One region of the Paenibacillus riograndensis SBR5 genome, then DNA from elsewhere that is predicted to be linked to it. Evidence: riboswitches for the same ligand, from Rfam matches in the RefSeq annotation. Region 1 holds a riboswitch; the other holds the start of a gene.
What was found. A riboswitch is a leader RNA that binds a small molecule or an ion and turns the genes downstream of it on or off. The one in region 1 is predicted to bind cyclic di-AMP.
Positions count from the first base shown of each region.

Region 2: another riboswitch for cyclic di-AMP. It lies ahead of PRIO_RS00140 (resuscitation-promoting factor); the one in region 1 lies ahead of PRIO_RS13265 (alpha/beta fold hydrolase).

Region 1 is NZ_LN831776.1:3,247,551-3,262,715, reverse strand. It holds gene nifN (nitrogenase iron-molybdenum cofactor biosynthesis protein NifN) at 1-344, opposite strand, end outside; gene PRIO_RS13310 (nitrogenase component 1) at 337-1,698, opposite strand; gene PRIO_RS13305 (serine hydrolase domain-containing protein) at 2,521-4,026, shown strand; gene fucU (L-fucose mutarotase) at 4,883-5,314, opposite strand; gene PRIO_RS13295 (class II aldolase/adducin family protein) at 5,330-5,980, opposite strand; gene PRIO_RS13290 (rhamnulokinase) at 6,000-7,427, opposite strand; gene PRIO_RS13285 (L-fucose isomerase) at 7,454-9,220, opposite strand; gene PRIO_RS13280 (DeoR/GlpR family DNA-binding transcription regulator) at 9,443-10,213, shown strand; gene PRIO_RS13275 (MarR family winged helix-turn-helix transcriptional regulator) at 10,275-10,739, shown strand; gene PRIO_RS13270 (LTA synthase family protein) at 10,805-12,673, opposite strand; gene PRIO_RS13265 (alpha/beta fold hydrolase) at 12,911-13,738, opposite strand; cyclic di-AMP (ydaO/yuaA leader) riboswitch at 13,746-13,903, opposite strand; gene mnhG (monovalent cation/H(+) antiporter subunit G) at 13,927-14,298, opposite strand; gene PRIO_RS13255 (Na(+)/H(+) antiporter subunit F1) at 14,282-14,575, opposite strand; gene PRIO_RS13250 (Na+/H+ antiporter subunit E) at 14,572-15,051, opposite strand; gene PRIO_RS13245 (Na+/H+ antiporter subunit D) at 15,058-15,165, opposite strand, start outside.
Region 2 is NZ_LN831776.1:20,555-35,719, forward strand. It holds gene tmk (dTMP kinase) at 1-542, shown strand, start outside; gene PRIO_RS00090 (cyclic-di-AMP receptor) at 662-991, shown strand; gene PRIO_RS00095 (YaaR family protein) at 1,034-1,477, shown strand; gene holB (DNA polymerase III subunit delta') at 1,495-2,469, shown strand; gene PRIO_RS00105 (PSP1 domain-containing protein) at 2,610-3,410, shown strand; gene PRIO_RS00110 (initiation-control protein YabA) at 3,441-3,806, shown strand; gene PRIO_RS00115 (tRNA1(Val) (adenine(37)-N6)-methyltransferase) at 3,903-4,676, shown strand; gene rsmI (16S rRNA (cytidine(1402)-2'-O)-methyltransferase) at 4,673-5,575, shown strand; gene PRIO_RS35850 (hypothetical protein) at 5,979-6,164, opposite strand; gene PRIO_RS00125 (AbrB/MazE/SpoVT family DNA-binding domain-containing protein) at 6,362-6,616, opposite strand; gene PRIO_RS00130 (HD domain-containing protein) at 6,924-8,207, shown strand; gene PRIO_RS00135 (TatD family hydrolase) at 8,262-9,032, shown strand; cyclic di-AMP (ydaO/yuaA leader) riboswitch at 9,232-9,459, shown strand; gene PRIO_RS00140 (resuscitation-promoting factor) at 9,749-10,909, shown strand; gene rnmV (ribonuclease M5) at 11,088-11,639, shown strand; gene rsmA (16S rRNA (adenine(1518)-N(6)/adenine(1519)-N(6))-dimethyltransferase RsmA) at 11,636-12,520, shown strand; gene yabG (sporulation peptidase YabG) at 12,590-13,492, shown strand; gene veg (biofilm formation stimulator Veg) at 13,752-14,027, shown strand; gene PRIO_RS00165 (small, acid-soluble spore protein, alpha/beta type) at 14,160-14,339, shown strand; gene ispE (4-(cytidine 5'-diphospho)-2-C-methyl-D-erythritol kinase) at 14,513-15,165, shown strand, end outside.

The DNA.
Region 1 (15,165 bases):
GTTCCCAGCAGATCCTCGCCCACCACCTCTGTGATTGAGGTTCCGATGAGCGCCAGGACATCCGGGTTGTACTTCTCCACGACAAGCCGGATCATGTCACGAATCCCCTTTTCCCCGCCAAAAATCAAATTCTGCTCATGAATAGCAATGTTCTGGATGGAAATCGGCTCGCGGAAATGGCGGGACAACACCGTTTTTACCGATTCCGCACACCCCTGCGCACCATGCAGGATCGGAACCGCCCGATAAATACCCTGCAGGGCAAGCACGGCGCCAATGATCTGGCTGGTCTGGAAGGGATTGACCGACAACGGCTTGGCTGCTGTTCTGTCCCCCTTATCCATAGCTGTCCACCTCCCATGGCGAATGCCGGCGGATCATAGTCCAGACAGGCTGCGCAAGAGTATCCATTACATCCTGAGCGAACCTTCTGACTCCGTCATAACCGGCATACCCCCCGTGCTGCTCTTCACCGATGTTGATGAACGGGATTTTCTCCTTCAAAGGAACAAACGAATTGCGGCCGCTTACGATCATCAGATCACCTTTGCGTTCCCGGTACAGCTGAAGAATTCGCGTCTCATCGCTTTGTATAATCAGCAGGGTATCGTCATGAATCCGCTCCTTGATCCGCGACAGATCCTCCTGCGCGTTTTGATTCGTGCCAATGGCAGCAATTTTGATCCCCAGCTCATAGAGCAGCGAGATATAGATCCAGCTTTCGTGCCCATCGGTGAACAGTACAACTTTTTTGCCTTTGAGCGGTTTGTAGCGGCGGAGAATATCCTTGTGAAGGCGTTCCTCTTCCCGGCGCATATAGCGGTTCAGCTGTTTGTCCAGACCTTCATTCTGGAAATGGAAGGAGAGCTGCCGGAGGGCAAAGCGGATCTCGCGGGAACCGCAGAAAGAGCCTTCAAAATAGGGAATGCCGAACGAGTCGCGCATCTTCCGGGCCAAAGTAACCATGGAGCGGCTGCATACCAGCAGATTCAGCTTGGCCTGATGGGCGGAGCAGAGTTCGTCAAAGGTGCATTCACCGGCAATCCGCGAGATGACGCGTATGCCTATTTTGGATAACATTGCTTCAATTTCATGTCCTGCTTTGGAAAAATGATAATCACCAATGAGGTTAATATCGAAAGGAGTAAGCTTTCTGGGGTCGGGTTCACATGTACCAATGACTTTTTCGAATAACGCTTCGCCGGCCTGCCGGCTGCCCATATTCCCGCTCCCCGTAAACCCTGAATTATGGAGTGGAATAACCGGGAGCTTCCATAAGCTCTCAGCCTTGCTGCAAACGGCGTTCAAATCTTCAGCGGTAAGAATGGTGATACACGTGGCATAGACAAATATGCAGGGGGGGTGGTAATACTCAATGATATACTGTATGGCTTCAAGCAGTTTTTTCTGGCCGCCAAGAATAATATCCGTTTCTGTAAGCCCCATAGAAAAGCGGAGGTATGGCAGCGGACCTTCCGGCATTGCGGCCTCCAGCATCCCCCAGCTGTTCTGCAGACAGCCTGAGGTTCCATGCACCAGATGCGCGGCATCAGAGATAGGAAGCAGTACGGCTTGCGAGCCTTGAAATACACAGCCCTTCGTAACCTCGCCCGGATTCGGTCTTGCACAGCCTTTGCCAGGCTGACGGTTATGCTCACAGTCCGGCTCAATGAACAGATTCGGGACCCCTTTGGGCATTGCACTCCCCTCCTTATTCTTGTATCCAGCTCCCCGCTTCCTGCTGAAAGTAATTCCTGTACCGTCTGCTCTTGGTATCACCGGAGCAATGCTTTCCGGCAAAATAGTGATCTGCCTTCTCACTGCAGCAAGGATACCTCTGTAAAAGCGCCTTCCGCCATAGGGTTTTCATTCCATTTATAACTATTTATATCTAAATAAATAATTATAAATGTTGTTCAATGCCCTAATTTTATTTACTTATATTACTTTCATTCTAATTATAGTTCAACAGCAAAACACACTCCCAGGCTTATTGTCATTGAATATGTCAGGAATTGTGACCAAAATATTACATTAAGCGTTTGCAATCGTTTTTTTCTTATGCTTTCGCGGAGTTAAAGGCAGGAAATATGGCAAATAAACCGACATAATTATAGCTTTGGAAAGAGAAGCTGACTATTTTCTGCAGAAGGAAATTGTATCTTTTGTGAACAAGATGTGCAGATAACTTACGGCGCTATGCCTGCGAGGATCTTTCATCCTATAACCATTGAACTTGAAAACCGTAGTCTTCATTTTGGATACCATAGTGTATTTTCCTCATGACTGCACTTCGTGCAATAGAATTTTTATTATCGTGCGTCGAATCGCATTCTGCTCCTTCTCTTAATACCTCCCTCACCACGGAGACTTGTCTACCGTCCACTACCTTACAGCCGTGTAAGCTTCATTTAAGAAACTTTAAAGGTAGACGTAAGCTAAATCTATGGGTGCTGAACTTCTTGTGGACTATGCTGGATATAGTGTTCATTTAACTTAATACCGAAGGAGTTCATAAACATGAAGCGTAAAGAAAAAACAATATTTTTCCGGGGGCTTGGCCTCAGCATGATGATTGCCACAAGTTTGACCATTCTATGGGGCTTCACCCCCCACATGAATGCTGAGTCCGCTCAGCCGTCCACTGCCGGAAGCATAGAGGAATTCAAGCAATTGCTGGACCGCAAAGTCCCCCAGTGGCAAGAGACCTACGGGGTACCTGGTGTGGCAGTAGGTGTGATACATAACGGAAAAGTCGCCTACACCCTGAATTATGGGGTTGCTGATACCAAGAGTCACCAGCCTGTGGATAAGGATACACTATTCCAGGCCGGGTCGATCTCCAAAAGCCTGACCGCATGGGGCATCCTGCATCTTGTAGACCAAGGTCGACTCTCCCTGGATGATCCGGCGGCAAAATACCTTACGCGGTGGAAGCTTCCGGATTCCAAGTTTGATCCGAGCCAGGTGACTATCCGGCGGTTGCTTAGCCATACCGCAGGCTTGCCTGCGCACCGGGGCTACCTGGGAACCGCTCCGGGAAAAAAGCTTCCGGCACTGGAGGAATCGTTATCCGGAGCCGGTTGGTCCAACGATCCTGTAAGAGTGGCCGCAGCTCCCGGCACTCAGGAAGTGTATTCAGGTGCAGGTTATACACTGCTGCAGCTGGTGATCGAGGAAGTGACCGGCCAGCCGTTTGAACAGTACATGGACGAGCAGGTGCTGAAACCTTTGGGGATGAAGCACAGCACCTTCGCAGCAACCACCGGCAGTCCCTTCATGTCTACTGGATATGGATATTTCGGTCAGGCGCTGCCGGATTATCAATTTACCGAAAAAGCCGCCGCCGGCCTCTCCACCACCTCTGCTGATCTGATGACATTGATTATAGACAGCATGAATGGGCGGAATGGACAGCTGCCGGTCAACCAAGTGGCTGCAAAACCGCTTATTCAGGAGATGCAGACACCGGTTCTGACTGACAGCGGTTTAGGAATCTTCACAAGAACCCTGCCGGACGGTCAGGTGATGTTGTATCACCCGGGGGATAACCGCGGATTCCACAGCTTTTACGGGTTCGTCCCGGAGTCCGGCGACGGACTTGCAGTTCTGACAAACAGCGAGAACGGAATTGACCTGCGTCAGGATATTTATAATGCATGGGTCCAGTCACTTACCGGTTCTGTACCCGATGGAGCCGATGCACTTGCCGCCGGAAGACAGACTAATGCATACATTACGCAAGGACTTGCAGCCGCGCTCGGCCTATATCTGGTTATCTTTGCCGTCCGCTTGCGCAAGCGGAGAAGAGTGTTCATAACGAAGCATTCACAGCAGCCCTTTATCCGGCTCGGAATACGCGTGGTTCTGCTTACAGCAACCGGTACTTTATTGTTCCTGGTCTCTTATTCCTGGAGCATTTTGGGTCTCCAGTCCGGCTTAAAAAACATCGTACTCGTGGTTTTTGCCTGGCATCTCATTTTGCTCGCCGCCGGCTTTTTCCCAAAGACCAAAATACGGAAGTGACAGCAACCTGCTAAGATTAGAACGGCTGCGCCTCCTTCCCTGAAAGGCGCAGCCGTTTGAAGCCGGGGCTGTCGGTGAATCTTGCAGCCGCTGCTTGAAGACCCTAAATTCCCTTAGCGGCCAGATATAGCATGTTGTAAAGTTCTTGAGCTTTGACTTGGGCGTAGTTCACCTTTCGGGCTTATAGGGTTGCTCCTTACGAAAAGCTACGAGGCGACTTGGCTCTTACCTCGACAGGACTTTCAACGGTTAATTGTGCCTAGCTTGGCTAGGTGCGCAACAATAAAAAAGAACTTGATCAAAATGATCTGTCCTTTATATGAACTCATCTAATGACCCAACGAATCCTACGGCAACCTTTTAAGTGGAAAAAGGTTAACTAATTTGCCGGAATACCCTATCCTCGGGCAGGTCTAAGTGGAAAAAGGGACACTAATTCAGCTCATTTCGCCATTATTCAAGAAAAGTAGTCCAATTAAGTTTACTTTTTCCACTTAAATCTCAGGATTTTTTAATTTCCGGAAAAATAAGTTCCCTTTTTCCAACTAGCACCTGCGAAGAAACCGGTAAGTAATTGCTAGTTGGAATTAGGATATTTAGACCGACTCCCCACTCAGAACTCGGCCTTCGCCGCCCCCAACAACGGCATTTCTGCCGTTGCTCGTAACAAATTTATTTATTCTACAACTTTAAGCATAATTTTATCCACTTGCGGAGGTTTCCTATACAATAAACGCTTTCCCCAAAACATATAAATTCTTTCAAAAAAACCTGCCCCCGGTGCATTCTCACTTGGAGAATCCGTCAGGGGCAGGTTTAATCTTACGGGTGAAGCGCCAATGGCAGCACCTTTTTCTCAAACGCTCTTTATAACACCTTTTTTCAGGATGATATTGCCGTACAGCGCTTCCTCCCCGGTCACCACAATGGCATAGGCACTTCGGGCGCGGGTATAGAAGGCAAAACGTTCTTCATGAGAGATTACCGCTTCCTTGTCATGTCCCGAAATGATTTCCTTATAGGTGTCCCAGACCACGGGGACTGTGGAATCTCCCGGTACGACACTCATCAAGGCTGCCTGATAGTCCGCATAATGATCCAGCGGGAACAGCTCCAGAATCGCGTCCAGCAGCTCTGGAATACCGGTGCCGTCGCAGCGGATGACTCTGGAATGCAGCGCATGCCCGGGGAAGTTGGCATCTGCAAGCACAAGTTCGTCGCCGTGGCCCATTTCCATCATGGCCTTCACCAGTTCGGGTGCGAGCAGCTTGGGGATTTTGTTCAGCATCTGCCGCTCTCTCCTTTACATTCCGTAGAAGGACCGCAGCGCCACCAGCTCTTCAATCCGGTTCGGCGGCAGCTCCCGCTCCCCGTGGATCATGCGGGTCAAAAAGGTCAGCTTGGCGGTGTATTCCAGCCGTTCCATATTCATATAAGCTCCCATTACATCCTTCCCCCAGGTCAAAGCCCCATGGCTTTCCAGCAGTACGGCTGTTTTCTTGCCCAGGAACGGCATGATGGAGTCGGGAACCTCCTCTGTGGAAGGCGTGCCGTATTTAGCCAGCGGGATCTCGCCCATGGCAATTACGGATTCCGGCATCATCATTTTATCGAGCGCTTCCCCCTTAATGGCAAAAGCAGTACCAAATGGCGGATGCGCATGGACCACCCCGTTCATCTCGGGAAGCTCGCGGTATATCCGCAGATGCATTTTGACCTCGGTTGAAGGCCTATAGCCTTCCTGGGCCTCCAGAATCTCTCCCTGAAGGTTGACCTTGACCAGCATATGCGGCTCCAGGTAGCCTTTGCTGACCCCGGTCGGGGTAGCCAGTACCTCAGTTTCGCTCAAACGGGCAGAGATGTTGCCGTCATTTGCGGCAATAAAATCCTTATTGAACAGATTTTTGCCGATATCACAAATTTGCAGACGCAGTTTCTTTTCCAGCTCATCCATGGTTTACTCTCCTCAATTCTCATTTATTCGGCCGGTACACCGTCAGGGTCTCGGATGCGCCAACGACTTCAGCGGCGCGGCTGAAATCCAGTTCCCCCAGCGCAGCCAGCTGTACCAGCAGATTCCCCAGCGCACTGGCTTCAACGGGACCGGCGATAATCTCTCTTCCGGACGCATCCGCCGTCAGCTGGCAGAGGAGCTTGTTCTGTATGCCCCCTCCGACCATATGAACCTTGCGGATCCGGCTGCCCGTAATTTCCTCCAGCTCCTTAAGCGTGGACGCGTAGGACTTGGCGAGGCTATCCAGAATCGTGCGGAGGATGGCTCCTTTGGTTTCCGGCACCCGTTGGCCGCTGCTCCGGCAGTATTCCGCGATCCGTCCCGGCATATCGCCGGGCGTGCTGAAGAGCGGATCATTAGGCTCAATAAAAGACTGTGCCGCCCCCTCCTTCCCGGCAAGCGCAGTCATCTCGCTGAAGCTGAGGACTTCACCGGCTTCAGCCCAGACCCGCCGCGTTTCCTGCAGCAGCCACAGGCCGGTAATGTTCTTGAGCAGCCGGTTGCCGCTGCCGCTGCAGCCTTCATTCGTGAAGCCATATTCATAGCTTAACGCGGTAATGACCGGCGCCTTCGTTTCCATCCCGACCAATGACCAGGTGCCGCAGCTGATAAACGCCGCGCCGTCCTTGTCCGCGTAAGGAATCGAAGCTACGGCTGAAGCCGTATCATGGGAAGCGCCGGCAATCACGCGGATGGGCCCGCATCCGAGCTTGGCACAGAGCTCGGGCCGCAGCGTGCCGATAGCGGTTCCCGCTTCAACACGGGGCGGAATCAGCCTGGTTGGGATGCCAAGTCTGCCGAATACTTCGGAAGAAGGTTCACCCGTAACGGCGTCCAGCAGCCCGCTTGTGCTCAGTATCGTCCGCTCCGCAGAAGAGGCTCCAGACAGCAGGTACAGGAACAAATCCGGCATCATGAGAATGTGGTCAACCTGCTCCTGAAGCAAGGGGTTCTCCTGCAAATCGGCGAACAACTGATAGACCGTATTGATCGGGTCCGGCTGATTGCCGGTCAGACGGAACTGCTCCTCCGGCGGCAGCAGCTCCTCCAGCCGGGCGCGGTATTTGCCCACCCGCTGGTCGCGGTAATGATGCGGGGCATTCAGCAGCTTCCCCGCATGATCCACAAAGCCATAATCTACTCCCCAGGTATCCACACTTAGACTAGCAATTTCATTGCCAGCCTGCACCGCCAGCAGAATTCCCTGCTTAATCTCCTTAAGCAGCTCCGGAACGTTCCAGTACAAATGGCCCCCAGCCTCCACCGGGGTATTGGCAAACCGGTGCAGCTCCTCTGTAACAATCCTGCTTCCGTCATAGGTGCCGAGAATTACTCTCCCCGAGCTTGCCCCAAGGTCAACAGCCAGCAGCTTCTTCAGCTTGCTCATCTCATTCACCTGCCCGCCCCCGGATATTAATATAGAGGTCCGAAATTCCGGCAGGCCCGGTAGTCGGCAGCTTCGAGGCTCTCCGTTCCGAACAGCGACCAGACGCGCGGTCTGAAGATCCGTGCTTCCTCCACATTGTGCATACTCACCGGGATGCGCAGCATGGATGCCAGTGTGATCAGGTCCGCACCGATATGCCCATAGCTGATTGCTCCATGATTGGCCCCCCAATTGTTCATCACATCGTATACCGAGCTGAACGAACCGGAACCGGTCAGAACAGGCGCGAACCAGGTTGTCGGCCAGGTAGGATCGGTCCGTTCATCCAGCGTGCGGTGTACCTCCTCAGGAAGCTCCACAGTATAACCTTCCGCCAGCTGCAGAACAGGTCCCAGCCCCTTGACCAGATTAAGGCGCGCCATCGTTACAGGCATGCCGCCTTTGGTCAGATAATCGGTAGAGAAGCCGCCGCCGCGGAAATATTCCTGCGATGCCGCACGGAACTGCGTTGCCTTCAGGGTGGCTTCCACCTCTTCATCTGTGATCTCCCAGAACGGCTTGATCACCGGCTTACCGTCCCTGGTCTGTTCACCTGCGCCGTCCAGCGCGGCGGAGCCTGAATTGATCAGATGGAGCAGGCCGCCCGCCGCCTCGCCCTGCAGTTCATATCCGGTGACCCGCTTCACTGCGGCCGGGCTCCAGTAGGTGCGGACATCGGCAAATATCTGCGCCGTATTCGTCAGCAAGTAATTGAACAGCATAGTCACCCCGTTCAGGCTGTCATTCTCCGTAGCCAGAATATAAGGCGCGCGCTTACCGTTCCAGTCGAAGGAGGAATTCAGGATCGTCTCCATGAAGTCACCGTTCGGGAAGTGATCCGTCCATTGGCGCTGCCCCTGGAAACCGGCAGCGAGCGCGTTGTGGCCCTGCGCTTCTTCAGCAAACCCCAGCTCAGCCAGCACCGGATTGCCGATCATCAGGTCGCGGCCGATGAGCGCCATCTTCACGCAGGTTTCCAGCTGGACTGCCTTCTCTTCGCTGCTGACCTGCAGGTGCGCCGGGTTATTGTCGGGTCCAATCCGACAATTCTCCTTCGTCCATTTCAGTGCGCGGGCAAATTCCTCCTGATCGTAAATCCCTTCCTCGAAACGGCGGACGAACTCGGACATATCGATATATTCATTGCGCATGCCCAGGTATTCCTGAAAGAACTGGTCATTCACAATGGAACCGGCAATCCCCATAGATACCGAACCCATGGACAAATAGGAGTTCCCCTTCATCAGGGCAACGGCAAGTGCCGACTTGGCGAACCGCAGCAGCTTGGTCTGCACATCAGACGGGATTTCCTCGCTGCCGGAATCCTGCACATCCTCCCCATAGATCCCAAAAGCCGGAATGCCCTTCTGGGCGTACGCCGACAAGACAGCGGCAAGATAGACCGCACCGGGCCGTTCCGTACCATTGAACCCCCATACCGCATGCGGGATGGAGGCATCCATATCCATCGTTTCCGAGCCATAACACCAGCAAGGTGTCACGGTAATGGATACGCCTACATTGGCACTTGAAAATTTGGCCTGTGCAGCCGAAGCTTCCTTCACACCGCCGATCGTAGAATCAGTAATCACACATGCTACAGATGAACCATCAGGGTAACGCAGATTGTCCTGCAGAAAAGCAGCGACCCGCTCCGCCATGCCCATCGTCTGGACTTCCAGTGATTCGCGTACGCCCCGGCGTCTCCCGTCAATCGTTGGGCGGATGCCGATTTTGGGATAATGAGTTGTCATGCCTTATAACCTCCTAAGAATAATAAGAACAATATTAAGCGCTTGCATCTCCTCCTATCATAAAATCATAATCATGTGATGTCAACATAAAACCACATTTTATTGTGTATTTTTGTGGTTTTCGAAATCTGAATGTGGATTGTTCTGTGGAATTCCCTTTTATTTATTCTTCGCTTTATAGTAAAATAGAGAAAAAAATCAACTATGCAGGAGGCCGTCTTCGTGAGAGCGTTCGAACGCCGTGAACTCATTATCAATAAGCTGTACCGCCACAAAAAAGTCCATGTCGCTGACCTGGCCCAGGATTTCGATGTTTCCGAAGAAACGATCCGCAGAGATCTGGAGAAGCTGGACAAAGAGGGCATTGCGAAAAAAAGCTATGGCGGGGCCATCCTGAATGTCCACACCAACGAGGACCCTTCCTACTCTCACAGACATGCGGTGAATATCGAAGCCAAACGGGCCATTGCCGAAAGTGTCCTGGACCTGATCAATGACGGTGACAGCCTGATGACAGATACCAGCTCTACCGCCTTCGAGGCGCTGAAGAAAATTACCGAAGCCAAAAAAAACCTGACGATCATTACCAATTCACTGGTTGTCCTGTCCGAGTTTCAGCATTCCGGGCACAAGCTGATTTCCACCGGCGGTGTGCTGGGAGCGGAGACCAACTCTTTTGTCGGGCCGAGCGCTTCCCATACCATTCAGCGGTATAACGTGGACGCGGCGCTGTTCAGCTGCAAAGCCCTCTCGATGACGGGGGGACTAAGCGATTCCAATGAAGCCGAAAGCGAGCTTAAGATTCTTATGCGGCAGCAGGCGAGCAAAGCCGTCCTTCTGGCCGACCATTCCAAGTTTGACCGGATTGCTTTTGTCAGGCTGTTTAGCTTTGACGAGATTGATTATATCGTTACCGACGGGAAGCCCTCGGACGAGTGGATCTCTTTTCTGAACAAATACCAGGTATCGCTTCTTCATAATCCCGCAGAGTAAGCTTTATTTTATTTCAGCACATGCCCTATAATTAGAGGAAACAAGTCCATGAGGTGTACAGATGAACGAAGACAGATATGACAAAATCGACGAGCTGATGGAAGCCTTTCAGCAATTCTCCAAGATCAACTGGCAGAAGAACAATCCATCGCTGCTAAAGCCCAGTGAAATACGCGTGCTGATCACGATCAGATTAGGGACCGAGAAATCCGGGAAGCCGGTGCTTACCGTCTCCGACATCAGCAAAATGCACAAGGTCACCTCCCCCACCATCACCCAAATGGTGAACAGCCTGCTGGCACAGGGCTATGTGGTCCGCACCAGCGATGCCCAGGATAAGCGGGTCAGCGGGATTGCTCTGACAGACAAAGGCGTACGTTTGGCCGATGCTGCTATTGCCAGAATCCGTGATACGTTCAAGGGGATGATTGACTATCTCGGCAAGGAGCGCAGCAGAGCGCTGATTGAGCTGTTGAACGGGGTCTATCACTATTTTGAAGAAATCAACGGGCAGCTGGAGGACTGAGAAAAATTAATTTCCGCACAAAAAAAAGTAAGCACAGGGCAAGCCCCATACTTACTGTTTCGGGATTACTGCTGGTCCGGCCGGTCCGGCAATTGCAGCAGATAGCTGTTCGACATGTTCAGCAGCCGCTCCGCAGCTTCGAACTGCGCTTCTGTAGAGCCGCCCTGGACGACCGAATTATCGCTTAGACTATAGTTGCTTCCATCCGCGTAATCATTCCCCGTCAGATAAATGCTCGTATTATTCACAAAGGAGCCTGTAGGCAGGAAATGTCTGAACGGGATCAGGTTCGATGCCGAGTTGAGCAGATCCTCCCCGAAATGCAGCTGATTCTGCAGCGGCACGCCCAGCAAATTGGATACTGTCGGCAGAATATCAATCTGTCCGCCCGTCCGGTCCACAACCGCAGGCAGAGAGCCGCCCGGCGAGTGGACGATGAACGGAATATTGAACATATCCGTATAACCGTACTCATGTCCGATCATTTCTTGCAGCAGAGCCTTCTCATCCTCACCCAGGGTGTACATCGGCACACCTTGATGATCTCCGTAAAACACAATCAGGCTGTCATCCCACAGTCCACTGGTCTTCAGGTCCTCCAGAAACTGCCCCATCGCATAGTCGGCATAATTCTGGGCTTGAATATAATCCCCCAGCAGCGTACCTTCTAAGCGCTCCGGCAGCTTCATCTTGAACTTCTCCCCGGGGATGCGGAACGGATGGTGGGCGCTCATGGAAATGACCATCGCATAGAACGGCTGATCCTTGGCGTCAAGTGCGGCCAGCTCCGGTACCGTTTTGGCGAACAGCACCTCATCCGAAGATCCGAATGCGATATGATCATCATCGCCATAGAAGCTCTGGTCATAATACTTGTCAAAGCCTATCGCCTGGTACAGGGCCTTGCGGTTCCAGAATTCCACACTGTTGGTGTGAAAAGTAGCTGTAAAATAACCGTTCGCACTCAGCAGCTTCGGCAGGCTGGGCACGGATTTGTTCATATAAGGCGATGACGTTGCCGGTTCATTCTTGGGCACATAAAATGAGGAGTTCACCACGAACTCGGCATCCGAGGTCGTCCCCTGGCCCGCATTGGTGTAAAAATTATTGAAGTACGTATTGCTGTGCGCCAGCTTGTTGATGTTCGGCGTGATCTCCTGCCCGTCAATGGTCAGTCCGATCAGAAAGTTCTGGAACGATTCCATCTGCACGATAATCAGGTTTTTGCCCTTGTCGGCCCCGGCGTACTGCGGCTGCTGCGGGGGTTGAACCCCTTTAACCGTATCCACGGCCTGTTGGGTAATCTCCTTGCTGTCTATAAGCTCTTCCTTCTCCGTGCTGTCTGCAAACAGCGTGTAGACTTCATAGTTCAGAATCCCCATGCTCTCCGCTTTTTTGATCTCGTTCATGCTCGCATGGTTAGGCCAGATATTGAAGAAGCACAGCGCGAGCGAAACGGCGGCCACGGTAAGCAGGACTGGGCGGCTGATGCGGTATGTGCCTCTCTCCTTCCATTTGGCAATATATTTGGGCCGGAACATAAAGAACAGGAAAAAGACGATATCCACAAAAATAAACAGATAATACGGCGTAATCAGGGAATAGGTGCTCTCTCCGACCTTAGTAACCTTATCCGCTTGCTGCAGTGCATGATAGGTCGCAATCACACCATAATATTTGTAATACATCAGGACGGCAAAATAAATCACCGTGATGAACAAATTCGCAATCATGTAGTACAGAATCTTCCGTTTGGAGGACAGCCATTCAATCAGACTGAACACAATGATGAAAAAGGGAATTTCGGTGAAGACCATACTCCAGTTCGGACCGTCGCTGAACACGACAAACCAGGCCACGGCGCTTTTGAGCAGCAGCACGAAGGTGAATAATAGAATCGGCCGGTTTAAAATGCTATTCAATGATTTCTTCATGAAACAATTCATTTCCTTTCAAAAAAAATGATGGACTGCCCCGCTCGTGTTATCAATCCCCTACTGCATTAAATCACAAAGTACATAGGTTATCAACCTATTTGCAGAAATAAAAACACACTGCTAATTATATATGCGCACCAAAAAAACGGAAGCCCAAAAACATCACATGATGTTCCGGACTGCCGTTTTTTTGCGGTTGGCCTATGCATGGCTGGACAGCGGTAAGGAGCTGAGTCATCCGCCGCCCTCCAGCCCGTCAGCCCGCTGATGAATGGCATGCTGGTCGATCAGGAAATTTAACAGCAGGCGGTTAAAATGCTGCGGCTGGCACAGATGGCTGGGGTACATGGCATCATCCAGCACCACGAGCTGCGCCGATGGCAGCATGGAGGCGTTCTTGCTCGCCTGCGCCAGTCTCCACTCATTCTGGCTTCCCGTTACACACAGCACAGGAACCTGCAGCTTGGCCGCATAGGCAAGAATGTCAATCTGGCGCAGGGCAATCCGCTGTTTGATCCCTTCGGTTGGCCGTTTATGCAGCAGCTCATTCCGGAGGATATGATAAGCGGGCAGCCATTTGTTATAGGCGATTCTCAGGGAGCGCAAAAGCAGCTCAGGCGGCAAATAATACGACATCCATGAGCATCTCTCAACAATTCCCCATATCCGATTATTTATCGTGGAATCATGTCCGCTCGAACAGTTGTCCACCAGCACCAGCGCACGCACCAGCTCCGGGTTCTGCACAGCGAATTTCTGGGCCAGCACACCCCCTCCGGAGCTTGCGACGAGAATCACACTCAGCAGCCCCAGACGGCGGAGCAGCTCCTTCAAATCCTCACACTGGGTATCCAGAATGCGGTGAACCTCGACATCCATTTTTCCGGACAACCCGTTCCCTCTCAGATCCATAACAATCACTTGAACACGGTCACGAAAATACTCAATTTGCGGCTCAAACAGATGATGCGAGGTCAGGTGATCATGAATAAAAACAACCGGCACTCCTGTACCATAGGTTTCGTAGTAGATAGTAGTTCCATTTAGCAGAATTTGCGGCAATCCATTCGTCTCCTCTCTTCTACGCTTACGGGGTTAGCTGACGGATTCGGGCCTGAAGAGTAGCCCTACTCGAATGTTCGAGATTCACCCCTTGGCATGGCAGTTGCAAAACTGCACACGCGGTGGTTCCCCCGCTTCTTTTACAGAATTCAGCGAAAAAGACAATATTCTTTAGTTTACTATTATTTTTACTGCGAGTCATCCTGCTTCGTCTTATTCTTTTCGAGCACCGGCTTCAGATCATCCTGCACACTGCCCTTCCATAATGGCACACCCGAGCGGTAAGCCGCCCGGCCGTTCAGATGCCCTGCAACCGGAGAAGTGATGAAGACGAATACAATCGCGATTAGCAGCTTGATGCTGACTACTTCTATATAGAAGTAAAAAAACAGAAAGGCTCCTGTCAGCACACACAATACACCCAGTGTAGCACTTTTGGTGGCGGCATGGGAACGTAAATAAACATCGGGGAGCCGGACCAATCCAAACGCGCTAAGCCCACATATCAATGCGCCCAGCAATACCAGTATCGCAATTAGCAGCTCACCGATCAAGCTTATCACCTCCATGCTCCATAACCGCGTCTCTTTCAATATACCTGGCTAAAGCCGCCGTTCCGATAAACGTCAGAATTCCGATCACAAGCACCATATCAAAATAATCCTCTGTCCTCTGCTGCATGCCCAGCACCGCGATCACGGCCAGCAGATGAATGCCGATCGTATCCAGCGCAGCAACCCGGTCTGAACGGGTCGGTCCTTGAATCAGCCTGTACAGGCAGGCCAGCATGGCCAGTGCCAGGATCGTCAGCGCAATATTAAGCAATAGCGGAATCATAGCCGGGTCACCTCCATTATTGCTTTTTCAAAGGTTCCTTCGATCTGGCGGGAGAGCTGGCCGGCATCCTCAATATCCATAGCGTGAATATAGAGGGTCCGGCCGCTGCCCGACACTTCCAGCGTTAGTGTCCCCGGTGTCAGACAGATCAGGCAGGAGAGCAAGGTGACCTCAAAGTCGGACCGGAGTGCAGTTTCATAAGCGAAGATGCCCGGGCGGACCGCCAGTTTGGGACTGAGGATTTGCCGGATGACCGCAAAGCTGGACCAGACCAGTTCCCGCAGAAACAGCGCCAGCAGCTTCACTATGGACCACACCCGTTTCAAATATAAAGGTTCAGGGAGGAACCTGCGCAGCACCAGCAGAATTCCGCAGCCCAGCAGATAGCCGATTACAAAGCCTGAGCCTGACCCGTCGCCGCTCAGCATCATCCACAGAAACGCAGTCATCAGGTTTAATAAGATTTGAACAGCCATCTTCATCTACTCCTTCAATACAGCTTCGATATACAGACCGGGAGAACCAAGCACATCCCCTGCCTGTGATACATAGGTATTCACCCGCTCTGTTCCAAGGCCCATCAGGATGAC
Region 2 (15,165 bases), 3.2 Mb from region 1:
TGCCCTACCTGATTACCCGCGAACCTGGCGGTATTGAAATTGCTGAGAAAATCCGCTCGATTATTCTGGACCCGGCCCACACAGCCATGGATGCGCGGACAGAAGCACTGCTGTATGCGGCATCCCGGAGCCAACATTTGGCGGAAGTGGTCGAGCCTGCGCTCAAGGAAGGGCTTACCGTGTTATGTGACCGCTTTGTTGACAGCAGCCTGGTCTACCAGGGCTATGCCAGAGGACTCGGAATTGAGGAAGTAAGAAGCATCAACCAGTTCGCCACCGGCGGTCTTATGCCGGACTTGACCTTTTATCTTGATGTGGACCCTGAAGTGGGGCTCTCGCGGATTGCAGCGAATCAGGACCGGGAGGTTAACCGGCTGGATTTGGAGAGCATGGCCTTCCACCAGAAGGTCAGGGAGGGTTACCGTCAGGTCGTTGAGTCTGATCCGCAGCGGATCGTGGTTCTGGATGCCAACCGTCCGATTCATATGGTGGAGCAGGACATCGTCCAAACGCTGAAAGACCGGATATTAAAGGATTTTTAGGGCGCTTTGTCTAATATAAGTTAGTGTACAATAAAACTATGCACATGCTGTCAGAGCAAGTTCTGAAAGAACTGAACTCAGGAAGCTAAGCTCACAAACTTTTAGGAGGGATAGCGAAGATGAATCTGATCATTGCAATTATCCAGGACAAAGACAGTAACCGGTTGTCGAGTGAACTAGTCAAAGCAAACTTCCGTGCAACGAAGCTGGCCAGTACAGGCGGATTTTTGCGGGCAGGCAATACCACATTTATGATTGGTGTAGATGACTCTCAGGTCGAAGCTGTATTAACGGTTATTCGCAACAGTTGCAAGGTGCGTGAGCAGCTTGTTACTCCTGTCACACCAATGAGCGGTACAACCGATTCTTATTTGCCGCTCCCTGTAGAGGTTCAGGTTGGCGGAGCCACAGTATTCGTGCTTCCTGTCGATCGTTTTGAGCATTATTGAGTATAATATAAAGCGATACCCCATAAAGGGCGGTGGAAACCTATGAAAATCAATCCCGGCTACAGGCCCTTAAAAAGTGAGCTGCCGACAGCTGAAGGAACGGGAAGGCCCGTTCAACAGAAAACCTTTACTGATATTTTTCAGCAGCAGGGCGAGCAGAAGACGATGGATGAACTGAACCAGAAGATCAAGGATATTCAGCAGCAAGGTGACCGCCTGGCTAAATCCATGACAGTGCGTGAACTGGCCATTTACCGCAACATGATCAAGAAATTTCTGGAGGAAACCGCCCGGCGCGGTGTTATTCTGAAGGAAACCAAGGGCTGGGACCGCCGTGGACGCGGCAAACGCTATAAGCTGCTGGAAGAAATCGATGCAGCGCTGCTCAATTTGGCTGATGATCTGCTGGAAAGCGAGCAGGGCCGTATTGATCTGCTGGGGCGTGTAGGGGAAATCCGCGGTCTGCTGATTAACTTTTCTTTTTAAAAGACTTGGAGGAATATATGTCTTTTCATGATATATTAGGCCAGGAGGATGCCAAACGGCTGCTTCAAAACGCGCTGCGCAAGGATGCCGTGAGCCACGCCTATCTGTTCACGGGTCCATCCGGAAGCGGCCAGATGAAGACGGCGCTAATGTTCGCGCAAGCTATATTTTGCACCACCTGTGAAGATGATGCCTGCGGGGAATGCCTCGAATGCCGCAAGGTGGAACATGGCAATCATCCGGATTTATCGCTGCTGAAGCCTGATGGGGCAAGCATCAAAATCGATCAGATCCGTGAGCTGCAGCGTATGTTCTCATACCGCTCAGAGGGCGTGAATCCGAAGGTGTATATTATAGAAGGAGCGGACAAAATGACGGTGCAGGCCGCAAACAGCCTGCTTAAGTTTCTGGAGGAGCCCCCGGCACCTGCGGTGGGCATTCTCATTTCCGACAACAGCAGTTCCCTGCTGCCGACAATCCAGTCAAGAACTCAGCGCATCCCTTTCAGCCCGCTGCATCCAGAGATTATGCTCCAGGCACTGTCCAGCGAGGGGGTTCCGGTGCCACTGGCACGGTGCGCGGTCTCACTGACCTCGGGTCTTGATGGCTGCAGGGAACTTTTGGCACAGAATTGGTTTGCAGAAATGAGAAATCTAGTGTTACAATTAGCGAAGGAGTCTTTGGGCAAGGGCAGTTCCGCGGTAGCAACCGCCGGGCAGAAGCTGTTCAAGACCGGGCTCGGTGAACATTTGGATATCCTGTTCAGCATGTTCCACTTATGGTTCAAAGATATGCTGTACTTCCTGTACCGAAAGCACGAAAGTATCGTTTTCATAGATCAGTTAGACTTTATTTCCAGACATGCCCGTCAACGGAGCACGGAGCAATGGGTGGCTTATATGGAATTCGCTGCAGAGAGCAAGGGGAAGCTGCGTTCCAACGCCAATGCCCAGTTGTGTCTGGAGCAATTCCTAATCCGACTGGAAAGTTAAGGGTTAGTTTTGATATATCCTCCGGATCAACGCTTCAACCTGGAAGTACGGGTTTCACGGATAAGGAAGGACAAGCATGGATCACCAGGAAGCGGACTTGCTTAGGGGTTCCTTTTACCGGCAAACAAGGGGGTTAATTTTTGTACAGCGTAGTAGGTGTCCGCTTCAAAAAAGCGGGTAAAATATATTATTTTGATCCGCTTGATTTTCCGATTGAACGCGACCAGTGTGTAATTGTGGAGACAGCAAGAGGGGTCGAATACGGTAAAGTTGTCGTAGGGAAAAAAGAGGTTGAGGAAGCTGATGTGGTGTTGCCTCTCAAAAAAGTCATGCGGATTGCCGGTGAAACGGATGCACGTGTGGTGGAAGAGAACAAAGGTGCCGCAAAGGATGCTTTTACCACCTGTTTAAATAAAATCCGCGATCATGGCCTCAAAATGAAGCTCGTGGATGTGGAATTTACGTTTGACCGCAATAAGATCATCTTTTATTTCACCGCTGAAGGAAGAGTCGATTTCCGTGAGCTGGTTAAGGATTTGGCAAGCATTTTCCGTACCCGAATCGAACTCCGGCAGATAGGGGTGCGTGACGAAGCCAAGATGCTTGGCGGACTGGGGCCCTGCGGACGGGTGCTCTGCTGTTCCTCCTGGCTTGGCGACTTCGAGCCGGTATCCATTAAGATGGCAAAAGATCAGAATCTTTCGCTGAATCCCACAAAGATTTCCGGTCTTTGCGGAAGACTCATGTGTTGCTTGAAATTTGAGCATGATAATTACGAAAGCACGAAGGAAGAAATGCCGGCGGTAGGCAAGCTTGTCGTAACCTCATTGGGTGAGGGTAAGGTTGTAGGCATCAATGCAGGAAGCCGCACGGTTCATGTGCAGTTGTTCGAAGTGGGCAAAGTAAAGGAACTTCCAATGGATGATGTTGTCGTCAAGTAAACCATATAAGGTTACTTTCGGGGTGGAAACTTGGAGAAGATGAATATTTTTGCACACATGCAGGAGATGGAAGCGCAGATGGAAAGCATGCGCGCCAGTCTCGGAGAATGGAAGTTGACGGTTAAAGAATTAATGGAAGCCAACCAGAGGCTGAGCTTGGAAAATGAACAGCTCCGCAAAATATTGAAGCGGGAGGCGCCGTTGGACCCTGTTGCCCATTCTGCTGAAGCGGAAGCTCTTTTGGCCGCCAGTGAGGGAACAGAGGAGGTTGTCGGGGAAGGTTATGACAATCTGGCGCGGCTCTATCATGAAGGTTTTCACATCTGCAATGTCTATTTTGGGCATTTGCGTACAGAGGGTGACTGCCTGTTCTGTCTTTCGTTTCTTAATAAATGAGGAAATCCAGCCGTAGGAGATTTACGCCTACGGTTTTTTTTGAATTTAGAGGGGTTTATGCTCTGAAGCATGTGTGATTCCAAGAAGGAGAAGATAATGACGAATTCTTATAACGATGAGCCGGTTCCGCTGCATCCTGCCGAGCGGGTGGACGATTTATTGACGCATGATTTGCGGATTATCCAAAGCGACGAGGTATTCAGCTTTTCGATGGATGCAGTATTGCTTGCACGCTTTGCCAGTGTTCCACCCCGGGGCAGAGTGCTTGATTTATGTACAGGCAACGGGGTGATTCCAATGCTGCTGACTACACGGACCAAGGCTTCGATAGAAGGTATTGAAATCCAGCCCCGACTGGCGGATATGGCCCGGCGAAGCGTAGTAATGAATAACCTTGGGGAACGGGTAACCATTCATGAGGGGGATTTGCGTGAGCTGCACCTTACAGCAGGATATGGTGTATACGATGCCATAACCGTTAATCCTCCTTATATGCCGCTGAATGGAAGCGATCTTAAGCTGAACAGCCATCAGGCTATGGCCCGCCATGAGCTGGGCTGTACCCTGGAGGAAGTCATTCAGGCCTGTGTCCGGCTGGTCCGTACCGGGGGCAAGGTAAGCATGGTTCATAAGCCACAGCGTCTGGTGGATATCATCAGTCTGATGAGACAATACAGGCTGGAACCGAAGCTGATCCGTTTTGTTCACCCGCGTGCCCATTTGGAGGCCAATATGGTATTGATTGAAGCCGCGCGGGACGGCAAGCCTGAGGTGCGTTTACAACCCCCACTGATCGTATATAATGAGGACAATCAATATTGTCCGGAAATTCTGGATATTTACTATGGAGCTAAAGAGGGTAAATTATGACAATTTTATGGCAAAGCAGCTTTCAAAACAGGAATGAAAATCAGCCAGAAGCAACAGGCTCATTATATTTGGTGGCGACGCCCATTGGTAATCTGGAGGATATGACCTATCGTGCTGTCCGTACTCTGCGGGAATGCGATATTATCGCTGCCGAGGATACGCGGCAGACCCGCAAACTGCTCAGTCATTTTGAAATTACATCGTCGATGCTGTTCAGCTATCATGAGCATAATAAGGCTGCCAGTGGACCTGAGCTGATACGCTATATAATAGAAGGTAAAAATTTGGCACTGGTCAGCGATGCCGGTCTGCCGGCCATTTCCGACCCTGGAGCGGACCTTGTGGCGCTTGCGGTCAGTCACGGCATTCCCGTGATTCCGATCCCTGGAGCCAACGCGGCGTTGTCTGCTCTGATCGCCTCCGGTTTGCCTACAACCAGCTTCACTTTCATCGGGTTTCTGCCCAGGGAGCGTAAAGATATCCGTAGTGTGCTGTCAGGTCTCCGTTCCGCGCAAGGGACCTTGTTGTTCTATGAATCACCACACCGCGTATCGAAAACATTGGCCCACTTACAGGAGGCGTTCGGCAACCGCCGGATTGTGCTGGCCCGTGAGCTGACCAAACGTTATGAGGAATTCCTTCGCGGCACTATTGAGGAGTGCCTGGACTGGCTGTCCGAGCATCCACCGCTAGGGGAATACGTGATCGTGCTGGAGGGTGAGAGCAAGGAGGAGGCTGAGCTTGCGGAATCCTCATGGTGGCGTGAGCTGAGCATTGAGGAGCATGTAACCCACTATGAAACTTCTGGACAGACACGTAAAGATGCGATGAAAAAAGCAGCGTCCGACCGCGGCTTGGCCAAACGTGATATTTACAATGCGCTGCTGGAGAGGGAATAAAAAACAAGGAATAACACCAAGAAATAACTGTGATATACAATTTTTAGAAGAATTTATTCCTTTTATTAGTTGTAAATGTATTTTGTAGAGTTATATATAGGGTAAGGGGAGAAATTCGAGTATTTATTTGGGTGTAAGGGTATGATTTGGTATAAAATAACTGTATTAAATGTGGTTATACAAATTTGCCAAAGCTAATCGGGTCAAGCCTAGTATAAATTGTAGCTCGCATTCAAGCGATTCCCGCAGGGAGAGTGCTCCAATGCACCAAAAGTTGCTCACCCGCCAGTAACCAGCGAGCGCCGCTATCACAGAGAAGCGCCGTCGTCAAGCGTTTCCCGTAGGGAGAGCGCTCCAAAGCACCAAAAGCTGTTCACCCGCCAGTAACCATCGAGCGCCGCTGTCACAGAGAAGCGCTGACGTCAAGCGATTCCCGAAGGGAGAGCGCTTGCTGCACCACCCGTTGCCCGGGAGCGCCATGCGCAGCTGCCATAGAAGCGAAGCCTATGGCAGCTGCGCATGGCAAGGCCCCGAGGGCTTGCCCGAAAGAGGGCCGGTCCGCCGCCAACCGCAGCTTCCTTACGCGCACCCTCACAGTTAGACAAGCTTCCGGGTGTCCAGAGGGCGGGAGCCCTTGGGGCCCTCCCTGTAGGGAGGGTTTGGGAGGGTAAAAACTTGGGAGGGTAAAAAAGCATAAAAAATACCCCCCGCAAACACGGGAGGCCAAGGAGATATAAAAAGGTTAGAATTAACAATTGGATTAGTTCTTATTATAACCGATTTGTTTTAATTTGTCACAGGGGTAGGGATGGCAGAAATACAATCGTGACAAACAATTTTTCCTTTGAAGTAGGTTACATTCTCAGCATTGCCGCAGAAGATGCAAGCAGGCTCGTATTTTTTAAGCATGATCCGCTCACCGTCCACGTAAATTTCGAGCGCATCTTTTTCTCCAATGCCCAGTGTGCGGCGCAATTCGATTGGAATAACAACCCGTCCTAGCTCGTCGACTTTTCTTACAATTCCTGTTGATTTCATCATTTCAATCGTTGCTCCTCTCAATGTTCAAAAGCGTCATTATTCGACATTGTTCACCGTTTTATGATACTTATAATACCAACCATTCCCAAAACAGTCAACCTTTTTTGTGGTTAATTTTAAGGGGATTTTGAAAAAAAACTTTTGTAGCGCTTATAATCAACTCAAATGAGAAGAGAAATACCTAAAAAGGAATTTGTCGATTTGTAAATCGTTAAAACGCCATTATTCGACAAAGTACGAGAATATATACTATTATACCCCTTATTTCAGCCGATTCCTAATCCTATTATTTGAAGGAGTTGATCTTATGAAGCAGCTGCTGACGGAAGAAAAGGTTTTTAAAGACCCGGTTCACAATTATATTCATGTCCAGGACACGATGATCTGGCGATTAATCAATACCAGGGAATTTCAGCGTCTGCGGCGGATCCGCCAGCTCGGCACCTCCTACCTGACTTTTCATGGGGCGGAGCACAGCCGTTTTTCCCATTCATTGGGTGTTTATGAAATTACCAGAAGAATCATCTCCCAATTTGAGCGAAGCGGTTATAAGGATTGGATGCCGGAGGAAAGTCTGCTGACTTTATGTGCAGCACTTCTGCATGACTTGGGACATGGCCCTTTCTCCCATTCTATAGAAGAAGCTTTTGAAATGAATCATGAGGACTGGACCTGCAGAATTATACAGGAGAACACGGAAATTACAGCGATTTTACGTGAAGCAGGTGAGGATTTCCCGCAAAAGGTTGCATCTGTGATTGCCAAAACGTATGAACATGAGATTGTTGTCAACCTGGTGTCAGGCCCTCTGGATGCGGATCGTATGGATTATTTGCTGCGGGATGCGTATTATACCGGTGTGAATTATGGGACCATCGATATTGACCGTATTCTGCGAATGCTGCGGCCCTATAATGGCCGTGTTGTCGTAAAAGAATCGGGTATGCATGCCATTGAGGATTACTTGATGTCACGTTACCAGATGTATTGGCAGGTTTACTTCCATCCGGTTACACGCAGTTCGGAAATAATTTTAAGGCAGATTTTCCGGAGGGCGAAAGAGCTTTTCCAGGAAGGCTACTCTTTCCGTTTTATGATCAATCCGCTCAGCGATTTGTTCGGCGGCGAGATCAATGTAGAGCAATATTTACTCCTGGACGAGGCCCTGGTCCAAACAGCCTTTATGCAGTGGACGCTGGAAGACGATGAAATACTGGCTAACTTGTGCAGCCGTTTTATTCATCGTAAACTGTATAAATATGTGGAGATGGATCATCTCGATTCAGAGACTATTGACGAAATTCGCCGCAGTTTTGCCGGTGCCGGACTGCATCCGGATTACGACCTGGAAATCGATTATCCGACAGATCTGCCCTACGATGTGTTCCGTCCGGGAGAGGGTTTTGACAGCAAGCAGATTTTGCTGCTTGACCGCCATGATAAGCTGCGCGAAATCTCTGAGGTATCTGATATTGTACGTTCGATCAGCGGTATCCACCGCGGCAGGTATCACCTGTATTTTCCGCAGGATAAGCTGCAGAAGGCACTTACCCGGCTGCCTGTTTCCATTGGCGGGATCTTTGCAAAATAATACAAAAATTTCTGGAATTCATTATAGAAATCAAGCCTGAAAGGATGTTGTTGCATGCGTTTGTTCGACACACATACTCATCTGGATGCCCCACAATTCGACGAGGATCGTGCCGGGGTCATTGCCCGCGCGTTAGAGGCTGGGGTCAGCAAGATGATTAACATTGGATTTAACCGGGAAACGATCCCAACGACAATGAAATTGGCGGAGACGTATGATTATATTTATGCAGCTGTCGGCTGGCATCCCGTAGACGCTATTGACATGAAAGAGGGGGATATGGACTGGATCGCTTCCCTGTGCAGCCATAAAAAGGTGGTGGCCATCGGAGAAATCGGACTGGATTATTATTGGGATACCTCCCCAAAAGAGGTGCAGCACGAGGTATTCCGCAAACAGATCGGTTTGGCCCGTGAACTAAAAATGCCTATCTGTATTCATAACCGGGATGCCCACGAGGATGTAGTGCGGATCTTGCGTGAAGAGAAGGCGAATGAAATCGGCGGGGTTATGCATTCCTTCTCCGGGAGCTGGGAAACGGCCAAAATGTGCCTTGATTTGGGCTTTCATTTGTCCTTTGGGGGACCTGTAACTTTTAAGAATGCAAGGGTGCCAAAAGAGGTGCTGGCCCAGACTCCAATGGACCGGCTTTTGATCGAAACGGACTCTCCATATCTGACGCCGCACCCCTTCCGGGGGAAGCGAAATGAGAGTGCCTATGTGAAGCTTGTGGCTGAGGCTGCTGCGGAAATAAAAGGGATTGATTTACAGGAATTAGCTGAAATCACGTATGCGAACGCCCTGGAACGATTTGGGATTGTCTGAAAACGGGAGTAAAAGCGGCGAAAAAAGAAGTATAGCCGATATATTAAACTTTTTTAACATAGAAACAGCTGATTATTACAATATTTTAATCATTTTTTTGCGTAAACGTGGTTGAATGCTCCTTTACAACATGCATCAAAACAGGATATCATCTTTTCAGTGAAGTGAGCTGTTGTTATTGTGACAGTCACCAAATTCATGGATCGTCTCGCTGAGTCTCCGTATGGAGAACGGGGGAACCAATAATGCTCTGCCGCATGTCCGTACATGAGTACAACACAGAAATGCCGCAGACGTTATTTGATTTCTTTACGTGGTCTTTGGGGTGAATTTGAGGGCAACCGCCGTGAGCGGGTGACCTGAGATAGGGCGTCTCTCTTATGCCCGAACCCGACAGCTAACCCCGTAAGCGCAAGTAAGAGAGGAAACCTCGTGCATAAACATTCCCGCGTATTCTGACACCGGAGAGCCACGAAAGAGTCCTCTGTGAACTCTTTTCGGGCTTTTTTTGTTTTTGAATAATGCGAATGTTCCCGGCATACTGTTATATAACAGGTATCTGGAGCAGTTATGCCGAGCAGGCGATCCATGAGCAGGAAACGCTAAAGCAATGCGGGCGTATCCTGTGTAATCTCAAACCTAGTTTCGTCAGAAGTGATGAAGTCACCTTTGTTATACAACTTGGACGACGGGGCTATGTAAGGAGGATGGAGAGAGTGGGCGTATTCCAACCAGAAGTATCCCATGATTCGCAATCATCCAGCAGGTCTTTCGCATTTCGGTGGAAGCAAGTGAATCCCCGCATACTTTCGCTTGCAGGCGCGGCCTCAATTGTTATCGCGCTGGTAATTCTGCTGTACGTACACGGTCGAAGCATTAAAGAAATAACTTTAGTAATAGACGGGAAGGTACAAACGCTGGAGACGCGGGACGCGCTGGTCAGCGATGTGCTGGCAAAGGAACAAATTTCGCTGCAGCCGCATGATGCATTATCTATTGGCCTTAGTGATGAAATAAAGGACGGAGACCGTGTCGTCATCAACCGTGCGCAGGCGATTAAGATCACTACGGACGGGACCACCAAAACGTTGTACACGACCGAAGATACAATCGGTCAGGCGATTGACAAACTGGGCATTGGCCTGGAAAGCTATGACAAGATTTACCCTTCGCTAGGCACCGCAGTTTCTGCAGACATGGAAGTCAAAATTGTCCGGATCAACAAGCAAGTGGTACAGCGGACAACAGCTTTGCCTTTCCGTGTCATTAAAACCGCAGACCCCTCCCTGACCAAGGGAACCGTAAGAGTTGCACAAGCGGGCAAGCCGGGCGTAATGATCCAGCACATCGAGAAAATCTACCAAGATGGCGAGCTGGCATCCATGCGTATGGTTGGCAAGGAAGTGCAGACGGTCACCAAAGACAAGATCATTGCCATTGGTACCAAACCGCTTCCAAAACCTGTTGTAGCCGCTACTGCGACTTCTAAATCAGCAACTACTTCTAAAACATCCAAAGTGAGCGCAAAAAGCAACAATGTTGCCAGTAAAGCAGGCGTAGATTTTGAGTACAAGAGAATGATCAGAAATGTATCCATGACGGCTTATTCATCGGAAGAGCCGGGTATTGGTACCCGTACAGCTTCCGGCACACGCGTAACGGAAGGGCGGACCATTGCTGTGGATCCGAGCGTAATCCCTATCGGCTGGTGGGTGTACATTGAGGGACTTGGGTTTCGCCGTGCAGAGGATACCGGCGGCGCCATTAAAGGCAACAAGGTGGATGTGTATTATGAATCACTGAGCCATGCCCGTAACTTTGGCCGGAAATCACGCACGATTTATGTGATAGGGCCTGTGAAGCCAGAACTGAACTAAGTGGCGGCTGCTTTGCAAATTAGCGGTATATAAGATATAGTGAGGGTAGCACTTAAGGAATTCTCAGAAATCTGAGCGTGGAATTACAGAGCTGCCGCTCATCACTTATACATTCTTTAGCCAAAAAGAAGGGGAGCGAATCCTCTTCTTTTTGCGTTGCAGAGTAAGGAGTACAAAAATGATCAAGGAATTAATCGTTGTAGAAGGCAAAAGCGACACCGTTGCCATAAAGCGGGCTGTAGAAGCCGATACTATCGAGACCGGCGGATCGGCAGTCGACCGCAAGGTCATCGCCAAGATTGCGCTCGCTATGGAACGCAGAGGGGTTATAATCCTTACGGATCCTGATCATGCGGGCGAACGCATCCGGAAGATTGTCTCTTCCAAGGTGCCTGGCTGCAAGCATGCGTTCATTCCCGAAAAAGATGCTACCCGGAAAGGTGACATAGGAGTGGAAAATGCCTCCCCGGAGGCAATCCGCCATGCGCTTGAGCATGTGCATACCTCCTTTGAGGGCGCTCCGGCCCTGATTGGGATGGAAGACCTGATGGCAGCGGGGATGATGGTGCATCCGCGGGCAGCAGAGCGGAGAATGGCGCTTGGCAATCTGCTCGGGATCGGCTACTGCAACGGCAAGCAATTATACAAGCGGCTGGCGATGTTCGGCATTACACGGGAGGAATTTTCGATTGCTCTCGCGCAAATTGATCAGGGAGGCATTACCTCATGAGCGGGAACAACAATATCTCATCCCCGGCACGCACCAAGGAAATCATTCAGCGGTACGGGTTCTCATTCAAGAAAAGCCTGGGCCAGAACTTTCTGATTGACCAGAATATTCTGGACAAAATTGTGGATGCTGCAGGCCTGGATCAAGCCGCCGGTGCATTGGAGATTGGACCGGGCATCGGCGCTTTGACCGAAAGGCTGGCCGCAACAGCCGGAGCTGTAACGGCAGTGGAGATCGACCGGAGGCTGATTCCGATTCTGCGGGATGTTCTGGCCTCTTATCCGCATGTTACCATCCGTAACGATGATGTGCTGAAGGTGAACTTGCAGGAGCTGTTTGCCGAGGATTTTGCCGCAGTCGAGCGAGTTAGTGTAGTGGCCAATTTGCCTTATTATGTGACCACACCTATACTCATGAAGCTGCTGGAAGAGAAGCTGCCCCTGGATAACATCGTTGTAATGATCCAGAAGGAGGTTGCTGAACGCATGGCAGCTTCCCCGGGCGGCAAGGAATATGGCAGTCTCAGCATCGCCGTGCAGTACTACAGCGAACCTGAACTGGTCTGTATCGTACCGCGTACGGTATTCATTCCACAGCCTAACGTGGAGTCGGCGGTTATCCGTCTTAAGGTGAGGGAACGCCCGCCGGTAGAGGTTGCGGATGAAAAACATTTCTTTGAGGTCGTACAGGCTTCCTTCACCCAGCGGCGCAAGACGATTGCCAATAACCTCAAGGCCCGGTTCTTTCCGGAAGAGGGGCGGGAGCGGCTGGAGTCCCTGCTCGCTGCAGCCGGAATTGAGCCAAGCCGCCGCGGGGAAACACTTAGCCTTGAGGAGTATGCCCGGTTAAGCGCTGTGCTCCTTGCTGCCGGGATTGTGTAAGCAAATCACCGCCGATTAAGAACCAACCGGGGCCTTTGCCCATACGATGGGATAGAGGTGGTGTTTGAAATGAATTTAGGAGACTTGGTCGTTCGCAAATCTTACGGTGGCGATGTAACGTTCCGGGTGGAGAATATTGTGCAGAACGGGGCCGTAATCAAAGGCACTGAATTCCGCCTGTTGGCGGATGCCCCCCTGGACGACTTGGTTCAGGTGCCTCCCACCCGTATTACGGAGCGGGGGCAGCAGGCGCAGATTAAAGCAACAGAATCGCTGACCAAACTGCGTAAAGACCGGCAGGAGCAGAGCCAGCGCAGCGGAGAGAGCCTCACCGGGGTATGGCCCCAGTCCCCCAAGGAAGCAGCATACTTTGAGGTACCGGGAAAAGTGCTTCACCTCGACGGGGATGCCCTTTACTTGAAGAAGAGCCTTAGTCTATACGAGCAGCTGCGGATTCCCGCAGAGGGCCATCATGTCCACGAATCGAAGATGGCCGAAACGTTATACCGGCTGCTGCCGCATGTGCGTCCGGATATCGTGGTGATTACCGGACATGACGGAGTGCTTAAGCAGCAGCATACTTACGATCTTTACAGCCTGAACAGCTATAAAAATTCGCAGAACTTTGTCACCGCGGTTAAGGTTGCGAGGGAATATGAGCGCAATTTTGACACGCTGACGATTGTGGCGGGAGCCTGCCAGTCGCATTTCGAAGCCCTGCTGGGTGCAGGGGCTAACTTTGCCAGCTCCCCCGGGAGAATATTAATCCACGCCCTGGACCCGGTATATATAGCGGCAAAAGCATCTTTCACCTCTATACGCGACTCTGTCAGCCTGGGAGATGTATTGAACAATACCATCAGCGGCAGCCAGGGCATGGGGGGAATCGAGACCCGTGGCAGTTTCCGCATCGGTATGCCCCGCCTGCAGAACCTGTCTACCCTGAAGGTAGCACCTTCGGTAATGATGTAGCGGCCGGTTAACGGATTATACATCCGGGAAAGTCCCACTTTGGTGGGGCTTTTTTGTTTAAGGGCGGATCGTTGGCGGTCTAGGGGGTTTCTTCACTTTGCTTAACTGTTACCGCTAACAAGGGATTAAAGCCAGCATTGGACCCCGCTAAAAAAAATCCGTTGACAACGTTTTTGTCATCATCTATAATTATTTATTTAATTTGACAATGTCTATAGAAAGTTGTATAATGGACAAGGAAAGAGGTGGTCGTCAGGCAATGGCTAATAACGCGCTGTTGGAAATTAAACGCAGTCTCGAAGCTCACGTCGGTCATAAGATCACGTTGCGTGCAAACGGTGGCCGTCGGAAGACCGTTGAACGCACCGGTGTCCTGGAAGAAACGTACCCTTCTGTATTTATTGTCAAACTGGATCAGGAGCAGCAAACCTTCAAGCGAGTCTCCTACAGCTACGCTGACATCCTTACGGAATCTGTGGAAATCACAGTGTGTGAAGATGACGGGCAGATGCGGATTATGTATATTAAAGCTTAATGGTTTTTGGGCAGTCTCCCGCGAGGGAGGCTGTTTTTTGTTTGATCTTGCCTGAATGGCCGCCGCGTCTTGGCAGCATACTAAAGCAGCAACAATCTCGTCATCCATTTTTTTTAAGGAGGAATTCCGTTAATGAGCCGCAGAAAACGGGGCATGATGTCAGAAGAGCTGAAGACGGAGCTGGCCAAAGAACTGGGTTTTTATGAGACTGTTGAACGCGAAGGCTGGGGCGGAATCCGGGCGAAGGATGCTGGCAATATGGTAAAAAGGGCCATTCAGCTCGCCGAAGAGGCAGCGCGGAGGTCGGAATAGGTTTTGCAGTAAACAGTTGGACGAGGGGTGTTGCCGGGACGGCAGCACCCTCTTTCGGCATGCTCCGAACTTTTGTTAAAATATGATTTATATATCTTAATGGACTTCGTTACGAGTTTCTCATATAATATGTTAAGTTGTTTTTACGGGAAAAGTGAAGGTGGGTGAACGCCTTGAAAATGTATGAAAAAGCGCCGGCCAAAATTAATCTGATGCTGGATGTGCTTAGCAAGCGCGCGGATGGGTTCCATGAGGTGGAAATGATCATGACTATGGTCGATCTGGCGGACCGTTTGGAGCTGTCCGAGCTGAAGCGGGACTCCATTATTATCTCAAGCCAGGCCGGTTATATTCCACTGGACGAGAAGAACCTGGCATTCCAGGCGGCCAGGCTTATTAAAGACCGTTACAATGTGAAGAGCGGTGTACATATCCATCTGGACAAAAGAATCCCGGTCGCTGCCGGCCTCGCCGGCGGCAGCAGTGATGCCGCGGCTACGCTGCGCGGCCTGAACCGGCTCTGGCGCCTGGGCATCCCGGCACAGGAGCTGCAGGAACTGGGCGCCGAGCTGGGCTCGGACGTCCCGTTCTGCGTCACGGGCGGCACTGCCCTGGCCACGGGCAGAGGCGAACGGCTGACTCCGATCCAGAGTCCGCCGCAGTGCTGGGTCGTCCTGGCCAAGCCGCCGATCAATGTATCGACGGCTGAGGTGTACGGACGCGTACGCGCGAACAGCATAGCGGTGCATCCGTCTGCGTCCCGGATGCAGGCTGCCATCGAAGCAGGCGACTTCGCGGCCGTCTGCGCGGGTCTGGGCAACGTGCT